One region of the Pseudomonas sp. Con_6 genome, then DNA from elsewhere that is predicted to be linked to it. Evidence: riboswitches for the same ligand, from Rfam matches in the RefSeq annotation. Region 1 holds a riboswitch; each other region holds the start of a gene.
The links. Region 1 has a riboswitch for cobalamin ahead of AC5QPF_RS21595 (TonB-dependent receptor domain-containing protein). Riboswitches for the same ligand answer to the same signal wherever they lie in the genome.
Positions count from the first base shown of each region.

Region 1 (3,541 bases):
AGGGCGCCGCGCAGGGTACAGCGCGGGCCGGTGCAGAGCATGACGTGGCGGGCGTGGTCGGGGATGTGCGACCACTCGGGGTTGCAGGGGATGTCTTGTTCGTTCATGGACTGTCCTTCGAAATCCGTCGACCCGACGCGGACCTTGGAGCGGGTCCGTGTCGGTCACACAGCGGCCTAGAAGCTGTAGGTGTACCGCGCTTCTGCTGTGAACGGCCGCCCCAGGTTGCTCACCCGCGGCGAGCTGGAATCCATGCTGGTGGTGTAGTCACGGTCCAGCAGGTTCTCCAGCAGCAGGCTCAGGCGGTGCTGGCGCTGGCCGTCCAGGTAGCGGTAGGCATCAGCATCGACCACGGTGTAGTGGCCATAGTCGATATCCCGCGGGCTGATCACGCTGCCGATGTAGCGCACCGCGGCACCGGCACCCCACATGCGGTCGGCGGACTCGTAGCCGACCCGGCTGCGGGCGAAGTAATGCGGGATGTTGTTGATGGTCGCGCCGTTGCGCGACTCGGTGAGGTTGCGGGTCATGTCCGCCTGCACCTGCCAGCGGTCGCTGAGCTGCACCTGGCCGTTGAGTTCGAAGCCGCGCACGGTGATCTCGCCGTCGCCGTTGACCCACTGGCTGTCGACGAGGGTGATCAGGTCTTCGATGCGCCGATGGAAGAGCGTGCCGCTGACGCTGTACGGCTGGCCGTTGGCCAGGTTGCTGTAGTCCAGGCCCAGCTCCGCATTGCGGCTTTTCTCGGCCTTGAGGTTCGGGTTGCCCATCTCGTCGCCCGGCTCGTTGACGTACAGTTGCTCGGCGTTCGGCAGCTTGTAGGCCGAACCGAACTGGCCGCGCAGCTTGAGGTTGTCGGTGAGGTCGTAGAGCGAGGTGAACATGCCCACGGTGGCACTGTCGCCGCCGCTCAGGTGCTCGCGGCGTACGCCGATGCTCGGGTGCCAGTCGGGCAGGGCGGTGATCTCGGGGCGCAGTTGCACATACAGGGCGTGGGCTTCGGCCTGGTTCTGGTCGATCTTCAGGACATCGTCCTTGCCCTTGTAGAACTGGTTGTCGGTACCGAACACCAGGGTGTGGTTGCCGGGCAGCACCGCCGTGCCTTCGGCCTGCACGCCCCAGTCGCTGAAGCCCCAGTAGTCGTTGTGGTTGACCACCCGGGTGCTGCCGTCGGTGTTGTTGTAGACCCGGTTGTAGTTGGTGTCCCAGTCGTTCATGTGGCCCTTGACGAAGTAGCTGAAGTCTTCGTTCAGGTGCTGCTGGAAGGTCGCCGTGGCGATCTGCTGGACCCGGTCGTTGGTGGTGTTGCGGTTGGAGGTCGGGCGCAGGAAGTCGAGGCTGGCGGCGCTGTACTGGTAGAACAGTTCCAGGCGGCTGGTATCGCCGAAGCTCTGCGCGGCCTTGGCGCCGAAGGTGTTGACCTCGTAGCTGCGCTTGCGGTCGCTCACCGTCGCGGCGATGTCGCTGCTGCGGTACGGCTGGTAGCCCTCGGAAATGTTGTGGCTGACATAGGCGAGCAGGCCGAGGTCGCCGAAGCTGTTGCTGAAGATCCGTTCGATGCGTGCATCGCCATTGCGCCCGGCGAAGCTGTCGACCCCCAGGTTGACCTGGCCGGAGGCATCGCGGGACTGGGCGTTGCGGGTGACGATATTGATCACTCCGGACACCGCCTGGGTGCCGAACAGCAGGCTCTGGCCGCCCTTGAGCACTTCGATGCGCTCGATCGCTGCGGCGGGGAGGGTGTCGATGTAGATGCCGCCGTAGAGGCGGTTGTTCAGGCGTACGCCGTCGAGGAGGATCAGGGTGTCGTCGTTGCGCCCGCCCAGCAGCGAATAGGTGCCGTAGTCGAACGGGCCCTGCTTGGGCGCGACGTACAGGCCGGGGACGAACATCTGCAGGACACGGGTGATGTCGGCGCTGGGGCCGGCGCGCTCGATCTGCTCGCGCTCCACCACCTCCACCTTGCTGCCGTAGCGGGCCATCTGCCCGATGGTGTTGGATTCCACCGGCGGCGCCGAGACGATCTGCTGGGCGAGGGTGAGTGCGTCGGCGGCGTGGAGTGCCGCAGGGCTGCCAAGCAGGCAACCGAGAACCGCGCGCGCGATTGGAGTGAAGGATGTGTTGCTCATTGACTTCTCGAAAGTAAATTTCGGGAAGCGCACAGGAGGGTACTGGCGAACGCGCGCCAGACTACCGGCTCGTGCCCGCCCACCGCAGGTTTGCCAAATGACTGACGAGTCCTTTCTCCAGTCGTGATGCTTCAGGCCGGTCTCCGGGCTTGCGAGGATGGAAGCCATTCGCCTTCCCATGCGTCATGCGCACAGTGGCCTGTTGAGTGCTTCACTCGCTTACCGTTGCGGGGGCAGCGCCGGACTTGTCGTTGAAGACGCACCGGCTTCCCGTTTCACCTGCTGCACGGCGGCAGCAGACACCTGAAAACGGGCGGCATCTGACCATCGGGATGACCGTTCGTCAACCTGAAGGAGGGGGCTTGGTAAAACGCGGACACAAAAACGGCACCCGAAGGTGCCGTTCTGTTTGTAGCGCCGTGCGGGATTACTGGTGCAGTTCTTCCGCGGCGTACAGGGTGTTTTCCAGCAGGCAGGCGCGGGTCATCGGGCCGACGCCGCCTGGCACCGGGGTGATCCAGCCGGCGCGGGGCAGGGCGGTCTCGTAGACCACGTCGCCGACCAGCTTGCCGTCTTCCTGGCGGTTGATGCCGACGTCGATGACGATGGCGCCTTCCTTGATCCACTCACCCTTGACCAGGCCCGGCTTGCCGGCGGCGACCACCACCAGGTCGGCACGGTTGACGTGGCCGGCGAGGTCCTTGGTGAAGCGGTGGGTGACGGTGACGGTGCAGCCGGCCAGCAGCAGTTCCATGGCCATCGGGCGACCGACGATGTTGGAGGCGCCGACGACCACGGCGTTCATGCCGTAGAGGTCCTGGCCGGTGCTTTCCAGCAGGGTCATGATGCCTTTCGGGGTGCACGGGCGCAGCAGCGGGATACGCTGGGCCAGCCGGCCGATGTTGTACGGGTGGAAACCGTCGACGTCCTTGTCCGGGCGAATGCGCTCCAGCAGCAGGGAGGCGTCGAGGTGCGCCGGCAGCGGCAGTTGCAGCAGGATGCCGTCGATGTTCGCGTCATCGTTGAGGCGATCGATCAGGTCGGTCAGTTCCTGCTGGGAGGTCGTGCTCGGCAGGTCGAAGGCTTGCGAAATGAAGCCGACTTCCTCGCAGTCCTTGCGTTTGTGCGATACATACACCTGGGAGGCGGGGTCGGTGCCAACCAGGATCACCGCCAGGCCCGGGGTGCGCAGACCCTGCTGGCGGCGTTCAACGACACGTTGGGCGATCTGCTGGCGCAGGCTGGCGGCGATCGCCTTGCCGTCGATAAGTTGTGCAGTCATGACGGGTGATTAACCATCGAGAGAAAAAAGAGCGCGCATTCTCTCATGAGCAAGGCGAAGGGCAAAGGCGCTTGGTCCGGCAAATACCCTAAGCCCTTCAATAAAATGAAATTTTTCGAGAAATATGTTG
Region 1 covers NZ_CM182011.1:4,852,312-4,855,852, reverse strand. The annotation lists gene AC5QPF_RS21600 (NAD(P)H-dependent oxidoreductase subunit E) at 1-107, opposite strand, end outside; gene AC5QPF_RS21595 (TonB-dependent receptor domain-containing protein) at 177-2,129, opposite strand; cobalamin riboswitch at 2,247-2,451, opposite strand; gene folD (bifunctional methylenetetrahydrofolate dehydrogenase/methenyltetrahydrofolate cyclohydrolase FolD) at 2,557-3,411, opposite strand.

Region 2 (3,541 bases), 520 kb from region 1:
TGCTGGAAGCTGCGGTGACCAGCACGACATCCCCCCGTTGCAGCTTCGCCTGTTCTATCAAGGCGCCCCAGGCGGTGACGTACTGCATCCACGACGCCGCCGCCTCTTCGTATGGCTGGTTGTCCGGGCTCTTCACCACAAGGTGCGCCGGGACATTGACCACTTCGCCATAAGTGCCCCAGCGGGCGATATCCAGCGGCGGAATCAGCGCCACGGCATCGCCAACCTGCACGCCGCTGACCGCGCTGCCGATGGCGTTGACCAACCCCGCCGCCTCGTAGCCCAGGCGACTGGGGAACTGCGCCTCCTGCAGATAGGCGTGGTTGCGGAACATCACCTCGGCGCGATTCAGGCCGATGGCCTTGACCGCGATCTGTACCTCGTCCGCCGCAGGTGCCGGAACGTCCAGCTCTTCCAGCTGAAGAACGTCGGCGTCGCCGTATGCGTGGATCCTGACAATGCGTGCCATGGGAAACCCTCTTTCTCTCGATAGGACTGAAGCCGCAAATCTAGGCGTTGGCGGCCAGGCGATAAAGGCCTAGTCTGGCGGCAGACTGGAAACAGAGAGTTTGTAATGGATCGCCTCACGCAGATGGCTACCTTCGTCAAGGCCGTGGAACTGGGCTCGTTCAGCGCCGCTGCGGACGACCTCAACCTGTCGCCGCAACTGGTGGGCAAGCAGGTCAAGATGCTCGAACAGCACCTGGGCGTCTCCCTCCTGCATCGCACCACCCGCCGCCAGAGCCTGACCGACTTCGGTCGCGCCTTCTATCAACGGGCGAAGATGATCCTCGCCGACATGCAGGCCGCCGAAAGCCTCGCCGCCGTGACCCGCGGTACACCCAGCGGGCGGCTGCGCATCAACGCGCCGGTGACCTATGGCGTACGCACCCTGGCGCCGCGGCTGCTGGAGTACATGGTCAGGTATCCCCAGGTGGCGGTGGACCTGACCCTGTCCAATGACCTGGTGGATCTGGTCGAGGATGGCTATGACGTGGTGCTGCGCATCGGCGAGCTGGCCAGCAGCGGCTTGAAGGCCGTGCCGCTGGCGCCCTATCAGTGCGTGCTGTGTGCCGCACCGGCCTATCTGGCACGGCGACCGCCGATCATCAGTCCGTGGGACCTGCGCCAGCACGAATGCCTGGCCTTTGCTTTTTCCAACGGTCGTTCCGACTGGACCTTCGACGGACCGGAGGGACGTATCGACGTGCCGATTACAAGCAAACTGACGATCAATCAAGGCGACCCGCTGCTGGCCGCGGCAGTGGCAGGGCTCGGAGTGGTACTGCAACCGCAGGAACTGGTGGGCGATGCGCTGCGCGACGGCACCCTGGTGGCGCTGCTGCCACAGTACCGGGTGCCCGCCTCGCCGATGAACATGCTGTATGCGCCGGATCGGCGGATGACACCGAAACTGCGCAGCTTCCTCGACTTCATGCGCGAGGCGCTGGGACCACGGGGAACGCCATGATGCCTGCCGAGACAGCCCTGCAGGGCAACCTTTCCCTCCCCGCCCCGATGCTCTACCATCCTGGCCGCCGGTTTCCACCTCGGAATCAATAGGGAATCCGTCGCTCGCCCGCACGCGAGCCAAACGGAACTGCCCCCGCAACTGTAGGTGCCGAGCCCGCTCCTGAAACGCCACTGGACACGATCCGGGAAGGCTGGAGCCGGGCCATGACGCATCAGTCAGGAGACCTGCCGGCAAACATTCACCAACCGGCGGGGTGTCCGGGATGGCCATCCTTTGCCCTGTCCAGGGTGCTTGCTCCGTGCCTGCGCGGGGCTTGGCGATGCCTGTCCGTGTGTCTCTCCCGCACTGTTCGACGGGGGTCGACTGCAGCTCATGATCGATTTGAGACACCTGCGCACGCTTCATGCCCTGCGCGAAACCAACAGCCTGCCCGAGGCCGCCGAGCGCCTGCACCTGACCCAGTCGGCGCTGTCGCACCAGTTCCGCGAGCTGGAACATCGCCTCGGCCTGCCCGTGTTCGAGCGCAAGTCCAGGCCGGTGCGCTTCACCACCGCCGGCCTCAAGCTGCTGCAACTGGCCGACCAGGTGCTACCGCTGATCCGCAGCACGGAGCGCAACCTGGGCAAGCTGCTGGGCGGCAGCGCCGACCGCCTGCACATCGCCATCGAATGCCACAGTTGCTATCAGTGGCTGATGCCGTCCCTGGACGAATTTCGCAGCGCCTGGCCCGAGGTGGAACTGGACCTCGCCTCGGGATTGTCGTTCGCGCCGCTGCCGGCCCTGGAGCGCGGTGACCTCGATCTGGTGGTGACCTCGGACCCGGTGACCCTGCCCGGCATCACCTACGTGCCGCTGTTCGGCTACGAAGCCATGCTGGCCGTCGACAAGCATCATGCCTTGCGCAAGAAACCGTACCTGGTGCCAGCCGACCTCGCCGGCCAGACCCTGATCACCTACCCCATCGAGCGCGACCGCCTGGACATCTTCACCCGCTTCCTCGACCCGGCCGACGTCGAGCCGGCCCAGGTCCGCACCGCGGAAATGACCGTGATGATGATGCAACTGGTGGCCAGCGGCCGTGGGGTCTGCTGCCTGCCGAACTGGGCGCTGCACGAGTACACCTCGCGCGGTTATGTGATCGCCAGGCACCTGGGCCAGGACGGCTTGCAGGCCACACTGTTCGCAGCGGTGCGTAGCGACACGCTGGAGGTGCCATACATGAGTGATTTCCTGCTCACGGCCAAGGACATTTCCTTTGCCACGCTTGAGGGGGTGAATGCGGCGCCTGCTGGCTGACGATTACCGCTCAAGGTCTCCAGCACAGTAACCGTGACCATCGTGCAAAGCCCCAGCAAGCAAGCCGTTGCGACGCTGTAGAACAGCGTCCGCCACGGCTGCCAGCGAGCAAGGTAGGCCAGCGTGTGGAGGATCCGGGCCAGGGTGAACAGGACAAATAGCGACGTGCACAAGGCAGCCGACGTATCGAGGGCGATCGCCAACCCGCCAAGGGCAAAGAACACCGGAATGTTCTCCAGGTCATTGGCCCAGACCCGCGAAGCCCGTACGACCTCCGGGTGCTCGGTCGCCCGGGCCGGTCGCTGGAACACCGCGGCATCCTCCGGGTTCACGAAGGCCTTGAGGCGCAGGCCGAAGTAGCCCTGGTAACAGGACACAGCGAGCATCTTGGCGAACAGAACAACCACGCACAGGGCATAGACCGACAGGCTGCTACTCACGTCCGCTGCTCTCCCGCGAGCCCACGAACCGCCAGGTACAACAGCGGTCCCACTGAAACAAACACCGCCGTCAGCAGCAGATAGGGAAGCAATGCGCGGGTGGATCCGCCGCGCAGGCGATTGTCCCGGACCATCCAGAAGGCAGCCAGGCCGGCCATCAGGTACAGGTCGATGACCAGTTGGGCGGTGTCGGGGCTGGAGATCAGCTCCAGGCCGAAGGCCAGCAGCGACTGCTCGGCGGTCGAGATCGTCCAGGCGGTGTAGAGGATCAGTGGAACCAGTAATACCAATGCGATGAAGCGAACCATGTGCGTGCCTCCGGGTAGTGTGT
Region 2 covers NZ_CM182011.1:4,334,423-4,337,963, forward strand. The annotation lists gene AC5QPF_RS19250 (zinc-binding dehydrogenase) at 1-469, opposite strand, end outside; gene AC5QPF_RS19255 (LysR substrate-binding domain-containing protein) at 575-1,471, shown strand; cobalamin riboswitch at 1,523-1,720, shown strand; gene AC5QPF_RS19260 (LysR substrate-binding domain-containing protein) at 1,847-2,770, shown strand; partial or broken gene AC5QPF_RS19265 (MAPEG family protein) at 2,794-3,210, opposite strand; gene AC5QPF_RS19270 (DUF2834 domain-containing protein) at 3,207-3,518, opposite strand.
Region 2: another riboswitch for cobalamin. It lies ahead of AC5QPF_RS19260 (LysR substrate-binding domain-containing protein); the one in region 1 lies ahead of AC5QPF_RS21595 (TonB-dependent receptor domain-containing protein).

Region 3 (3,541 bases), 2.0 Mb from region 1:
GGCGAGCAGGGTGACCAGGGCGAAGGCACCGAGGGCACCGATAAAGGCGCCGCCGGACATGCTCAGCATGCCCGCGCCGACCCCGAGCAGGGTCACCAGCACGGCGCCGGTCGAGGCCCCGGCGGAAATCCCCAGCAGGTAGGGATCGGCCAGCGGGTTGCGCAGCAGCGCCTGCAGCACCGCGCCCGCCGTTGCCAGCCCTGCCCCGCAGGCCCCGGCCACCAGGGCGCGGGGCAGGCGGTAATTCCAGATGATGCCTGCGTCGATGGGGTCGAGCAGGTGCCCGGCGTTCCACAGTTTGTTGCCCAGCACCTCCAGCACCACGGACAGGCCGAGGTGGGTCTCGCCGATGCTGGCGGCGATGATCACCGCCAGGCCCAGCAGGGCGCCGACCCAGAGGGCGTGCAGCAGCGAGCGCAGGACGAGGCGGGCAACGGCGGGCAGCATCAGTCGGCCTTGCGCAGCTTCTGGCTGGCGTCTGCCAGCACTTCGATGCCGTCCATCAGGCGCACGCCGGCGTGCATGGCGTCGGCGTCGATGATGACGATGCGCTCGTGCTTCACCGCGTCCATGTTGCGGGTGACCGGGTCGTTCTTGAGGAATTCCAGCTTCTTCCGGTAGTCGTCCGCCGGGAAGCGGCGGCGGTCCATGCGGGCGATGACGATGAAGGTCGGGTTGGCCTTGGCCAGGGTTTCCCAGCCCACGCTCGGCCATTCCTCGTCGGATTCGACCACGTTGCGCATGCCCAGGCTGTTCAGCATGAAATCGGGAATGCCCTTGCGCCCGGCGACATAGGGGTCGATATCGAGGTTGGCGCTGGAGAACCAGAACATTGCCGACTGGTCCTGTTGGCGACGCTGACCGGCACCGGCGGTGACCGCCGCCAGGCGCGCCTTGAGCTGGTCCACCAGGGCTGTGCCGCGGTCCTGTACGTCCATGATCTGCGCCAGTTGCTCGATGCTCTTGTACAGGCTGTCGACGCGGAAGGTTTCCAGGCGGGTGCCGTCGGCGCCGGTCAGGTTGTCCTTGCCTTCGCAGTCGGAGGGCAGCAGGTAGGCCGGGACCTTGAGTTCGGCAAACTGCTCGCGGGTGGCGACTACGCCTTGCGGACCGACCATCCATTCGAACTGCACCGTCACCAGGCCCGGGCGCTTGCCGATCACCGCCTCGAAGCTCGGGTCGTTGTCGGCCAGGCGCTCGACCTTGTCGTTCTGCGCCTTGAACTGCGGCGCCACGTCGTTGAACCACAGCGAGGTGCCGGCCAGCCGCTCGCCCAGGCCCAAGGCGTAGAACATCTCGGTGCCGGCCTGGCCGATGGTCACCACGCGGGCGGGGGCTTGCTCGAACGTCAGCTTCACGCCGCAGTTGTCGAGGGTCAGCGGGTACCGGGTCGGTGCGGCGAAGGCGGCGCTGCCCAGGCCAAGGCTGGCCAGCAGGACAAGGGCGAGGCGGGAAGGGGACATGCGGATGCGATCTCCATTCGAACGAGTGCGGCTACAGAAAGGCACAGGTCTGGAAAACACATCCCGGAAACTGATACGAGCCGGCCACGCACGAGCGGTGGCCGGAAACAGGATGCCCTTCCCGGACACCCCGCCGGTGGGTTTGACGATGTCGTGCCGGCAGGTCTCCTGACTTGCACGTCAGCGCCGGCTCCGGCCTTCCCGGGCGCGGGCCCAGTGGCGTGTGTGGAGCAGGCTCGGTGCCTACAGTTGCGGGGGCAGTTCCGTTTTCGCGGGCCTGGGCGCGCGGATGGATTCCCTGTTGGGTTCCTTTCGGAAACCGGCGGGGCGGGATGGTACGGGATAGAGCCAGAGGAAACCAGCTCGAAGGGCAAGCACGGCTCCAGGAGCTAGCTCAGGATACGGCCGCGGTCTTCAGGGTCTTGATCAGCAGCCCATACAACTGGTCCACCGGCTTTGAACCCTGGGACGCCCGGCTGCGATACACCGCCACTTCCATCGGCTCCAGCGGCCCGAGGCCATGCTCGGTACCGAGGATCTCCAGATGCTCCGGGGCGCTGCAGCGAGTCAGCACCGCCACCGCCAGGCCGCTTTCCACCGCGGCGATCTGCCCGGCCAGGCTGGAGCTGTTGTACACCACCCGGTAGTCGCGTCCTTGGAGGGCCAGCGAGTGGATGGCGCAGCGCCGCGCCAGGCTGGTGCTCTCGTAGGTGGCGATGGGCAGCGGATCGCGGCGCCAGACATCGAACTGCGGTGAACCGACCCAGACCATCGGTTCGCGGAACAGCAGGGTGCCGCGCCGCGGATGGTCGCGGGACACCAGGGCCAGGTCCAGATCGCCCTGCTCGATCCGCGGGATCAGCGAGGTGGACTGTTCGCAGTCCAGCTCGATCTCCACCGCGCCATAGCGCAGGGCGAAACGTTTGAGCACCGGGGTCAGGTAGCGTGCGGCGTAGTCGTCCGGGACGCCGAGGCGGATCCGCCCGGTGAGCTCGTCGCCATGGAAAGCGTTCTGCGCATCGCTGTGCAGGTCAAGGATGCGCCGCGCATAGCCCAGCAGTACCTGGCCGTCCGGGGTCAGTTGCTGCTGGCGGGCATCGCGCACCAGCAGTTGCCGACCCACTGCCGCCTCCAGTTTCTTCAACTGCATGCTCACCGCCGATTGCGAACGGTGCACCTCGGGAGCGGCGCCGGACAGCGAGCCGGTGTCCACTACGGCAACGAAACATTTGAGCCAGTCGATCTGCAGGTCCTGCATGCGGGCGCGTCCTCGGCATTCGATTAACAAATAGGTCGGATGCGTAATATGCGCTTTTCGCAAAAGAGTGTCTGCTGGATAGTGGCCGTCGTCCGAAAACGTTGCCAGAAGAACAGCGGTCCGCCAGACGGGCCGCGGATGAGGAGGTTTGTCGTGTTATCGGTTGCCAAGGGCTCCACGGAGCTGGGCTACAACGAGGTATGGGACGGGTTCCGGCAGTTGCTGCCGATCTCGATGTTCGTGGTGGTGTTCGGCCTGGCCTTTGGCCTGGCGGCGGCCCAGGTCGGGCTGGATTCGCCGACGATCATGTGGATGAGCACCCTGGTGTTCGCCGGCGCGTCGCAGTTCGCCGCCCTCGACCTGTGGGGCGCGCAGGTGCCGCTGGTGCCGTTGATCGTCACCGTGTTCGCCATCAATGCCCGCCACCTGCTGATGGGCGCCACGCTCTATCCGTGGCTGCGGGAACTGCCGGTGGCGCGGCGCTACGGGATCATGTTGGTGGTCTCCGATGCCAACTGGGCGATGGCGATGCAGGCGCTGTCTGCCGGCAAGCCGGGGTTGGGCATTCTGTTCGGCGGCGGCCTGGCGCTGTGGTCGACCTGGATCCTCGGCACCTGGCTCGGCCTGTATTTCGGCAACCTGGTCAGCGATCCGGTGAGCTGGGGCCTGGACATGGTCATGGGCTGCTTCCTGCTGTCCATGGTGGTGGGCGGCAAGAAGGACCTGCGCATGCTGCTGATCTGGGGCGTCGCCGCCGGTTCGGCATTGCTGGCGTACTGGTTCCTGCCGGAGAACAGTCATGTGGTGGTCGGCGCACTGG
Region 3 covers NZ_CM182011.1:2,827,820-2,831,360, forward strand. The annotation lists gene AC5QPF_RS12630 (iron chelate uptake ABC transporter family permease subunit) at 1-447, opposite strand, end outside; gene AC5QPF_RS12635 (ABC transporter substrate-binding protein) at 447-1,463, opposite strand; cobalamin riboswitch at 1,605-1,802, opposite strand; gene AC5QPF_RS12640 (LysR substrate-binding domain-containing protein) at 1,858-2,721, opposite strand; gene AC5QPF_RS12645 (AzlC family ABC transporter permease) at 2,860-3,541, shown strand, end outside.
Region 3: another riboswitch for cobalamin. It lies ahead of AC5QPF_RS12635 (ABC transporter substrate-binding protein); the one in region 1 lies ahead of AC5QPF_RS21595 (TonB-dependent receptor domain-containing protein).

Region 4 (3,541 bases), 3.1 Mb from region 1:
ATCGGTCAGGGCGTCGAGCAGGTAGAGCATGCCGCCGCACTCGGCGAGCAACGGCTTGCCGGCCTGGTGATGGGCGCGGATCGCCACCAGCATCGGCGTGTTGGCGGCCAGAGCGTGATGGTGCAGCTCGGGGTAGCCGCCGGGCAAGTACAGGCTGTCCGCCGTCGGCAGTTCGCAGTCATGAATCGGCGAGAAGAAGCTCAGCTCGGCGCCCATCGCCCGCAATAGATCAAGGTTGGCACCGTAGGTGAAGGCGAAGGCTTCGTCGCGGGCCACGGCGATGCGCACGCCGGCCAAATGCGGTTCGACGGCACGCGGCTCGGGGGCCGCGAACGCCACCGGCGGCGGCAGGGACGACTGGCAGCTGTCACCGAGGGCCTTGGCGGCGGCGTCGAGGCGCAGGTCAAGATCGGTCAGTTCGCTGGCCTGGACCAGCCCCAGGTGGCGGCTCGGCAGTTCGATCCCGGTCTCCCGGGACAAGCCGCCATACCAGCGCAGGCCTTCAGTGAGGCTGCCTTCCAGCAGTTGCGCATGGCGCAAGGTGCCGACGCGGTTGGCCAGCACGCCGGCGAACGGCAGGTCAGGCTGGTAGCGCGCCAGGCCCAGGGCCAGGGCGCCGAAGGTCTGGGCCATGGCCGTACCGTCGATCACCGCCAGCACCGGCACGCCGAAATGGCGGGCCAGGTCGGCACTGGACGGAGTGCCGTCGAACAGTCCCATGACCCCTTCGATCAGGATCAGGTCCGCCTCAGCGGCGGCTTCCCAGAGCAGGCGGCGGCTTTCCTCGGCACCGACCATCCACAGGTCGAGCTGGTACACCGGCGCGCCACTGGCACGTTCGAGAATCATCGGATCGAGGAAGTCAGGTCCGCATTTGAACACGCGGACCTTGCGCCCCTGATTGCGATGCAGGCGGGCCAGAGCTGCGGTCACGGTGGTCTTGCCCTGGCCGGAGGCCGGAGCCGCGATCAGAACCGCCGGGCAGTGCCGGGTGTCGCTCATAGTTCGACGCCCTTCTGGGCACGGATGCCAGCCTGGAAGGCATGCTTGACCATGCCCATCTCGGTGACGGTGTCGGCCAGTTCGATCATCTCGTCCTTGGCGCCGCGGCCAGTGACGATCACGTGCTGCATCGGCGGACGGGCCTGCAGGTCACCGAGCACCTGATCCAGGTCAAGGTAGCCATGCTTGAGGGCGATGTTCAATTCGTCCAGCACCACGAAGCCGATGCTCGGGTCCTGCAGCAGTTGCCGCGACACGGCCCAGGCCGCTTCGGCGGCAGCGATGTCGCGCTGGCGGTCCTGGGTTTCCCAGGTGAAGCCCTCGCCCATCACGTGGTAGCGCACCTGCTCGGGGAAGCGGCGGAAGAACAGCTCTTCGCCGGTGGCGTTGCGGCCCTTGATGAACTGCACCACGCCACACTGCATGCCGTGGCCGAGGGCGCGGGCGAGCATGCCGAAGGCCGAGCTGCTCTTGCCCTTGCCGTTGCCGCTGAGCACCAGCAGCAGGCCGCATTCGTGGGGGGAATTGGCGATGCGCTCGTCGATCACCGCTTTCTTGCGCTGCATGCGCGCCAGGTGGCGTTCGTCACGTTCGGGGGATTCGCTCATCGGGGGTCTCCGCGGGCCACTGTCGACAGGCGGGAAGCGACGACAGCTGGAAAGGTGGCCACGGGGGGACAGGCGCAGGCGTCGGGCGACAGGGCCCGGCAAACCGCGCATCACCCTCCGTGATGCCGTTGACTGTTTGCAGGCCGGTCTCCGGGCTCATGAGTGGACCTTCACGGTCCCGACCGGGCGCCTTCCCGGGGTGGATACCCAGTGGCCTTGCGCGGTCTTGGCTCATCTACCGTTGCGGGGGCAGCGCCGGGATCGCACGTCTTGCGTGCCCACCGGCTTCCCTGTTTCACCCTGTCGACGCCGAGGTCACAGAGCACCTGAAACAAGTCGCGAAGGTTAGAGGGTTGCATCCGGAGCGTCAATTGGAGACGGCGGTCACAGCCCGGACCAATGGCACTATCCGCAGGCTGTGCCATGGTGATATCAAATCGCCATGGTTTTCGCTGTACTCGTACAACAATTACGAAAGGAGAGCAGCATGCAAGGCCTGATTCTCAACAACCCTCGGCTTGAATTCCTGCGTCCGGCGCTGGAGCGTTGGGGCGAATCCATCGAGCGCTTCAACCAGGTCCTGGGTGATGGCGAAGGTCCTTACTGGCAAGGCGTCCAAGCCAACCTCGGCACGCTATCCGCAGCCATCTGGCAGGCAGAACTCGTGACCTTGCAGGGCTACCAGAGCAAGAAGCAGCGCGATGAAGGCGAACGCGGCGCGCACTGCGACCTGCTGATCGCCAGCCGTGATGAATCGGCCTACCTGCATGCCGAGCAGCGCTGGCCGAAGGTGGGACGCCTGGACCTCAGTGGTGCCTTGCAGGAAACCGGCGCGGTGGCGAAAGGCATCGCCTATCCGAGCCAGCTGAAGCTCGCGGCGCTGTTCGTCAGCCCGGTGAAGCTGGAAAAGCATGCCAGCCCGGAAGAGTTGCAGGACATGGTGGATGACCTGCAGAAGCACAATGCCTGTGCCATTGCCTGGTGTTTCCCGTATGGGTATCGCAAGCTGCATGATGAGTTCGGGCAGTACTATCCTGGGGTGGCGTTGTTGTTGAAGCAGGTTTGACCCTGAAATGCCTGTCTTGAGCCTTGTAGCGTCCTTGAGATCGAGCGCCGCCCGCGCGGCGCTCGATCTCAAGGACGCTACAAGGCTCAAGGCGAGCACCTGCAAGCCCTGATACATTCCCAAACCAAGCATCCGGATTCATACAGCCCCCACCCCATATCCAACTGAACCACCCTCCCCCGCCCCACCTCTGACCTGTAACGCCCCCACCGTTACGCGAAGGAGTCGAGCATGTCCTCACTGCGCATTGCCGTGCTGCTGGCCCTCACCACCGGCCTGACCGCCTGTGGCGAATCCGCGCGCCTGCAGGTCACCGATGGCAGCGGCCCGTCGCCGCAACTGCCGGAACCGAACAAGACCCTGATCCCCACGGTGAACATCGCCCCGGCCGTGGGCTGGGCCGGTGGCGCCAAGCCAACCGCCGCCCAAGGCACCCAGGTCGCGGCCTTCGCCGACGGCCTGGACCACCCGCGCTGGCTCTACGTGCTGCCCAACGGCGACGTGCTGGTGGCGGAAACCAATGCACCGGAGAAACCCGAGGACGGCAAGGGCATCCGCGGCTGGGTAATGAAGAAGGTCATGGCCAAGGCCGGCGCCGGCGTGCCCAGCCCCAACCGCATCACCCTGCTGCGCGATGCCGACAAGGACGGCGTCGCGGAAACCCGCACGGTATTCCTCAAGGACCTGAATTCGCCGTTCGGCATGACCCTGGTCGGCAACGAGCTGTACGTCGCCGACACCGACCGCCTGCTGCGCTTCAAGTACCAGGACGGCGCCACCTCGCTGGAGGGACCGGGTGAGCCGGTCACCGACCTGCCGGGTGGTCCGCTCAACCACCACTGGACCAAGAACGTCATCGCCAGCC
Region 4 covers NZ_CM182011.1:1,739,557-1,743,097, reverse strand. The annotation lists gene AC5QPF_RS07985 (cobyrinic acid a,c-diamide synthase CobB) at 1-1,002, opposite strand, end outside; gene cobO (cob(I)yrinic acid a,c-diamide adenosyltransferase) at 999-1,610, opposite strand; cobalamin riboswitch at 1,735-1,955, opposite strand; gene AC5QPF_RS07975 (hypothetical protein) at 2,098-2,676, shown strand; gene AC5QPF_RS07970 (PQQ-dependent sugar dehydrogenase) at 2,908-3,541, shown strand, end outside.
Region 4: another riboswitch for cobalamin. It lies ahead of cobO (cob(I)yrinic acid a,c-diamide adenosyltransferase); the one in region 1 lies ahead of AC5QPF_RS21595 (TonB-dependent receptor domain-containing protein).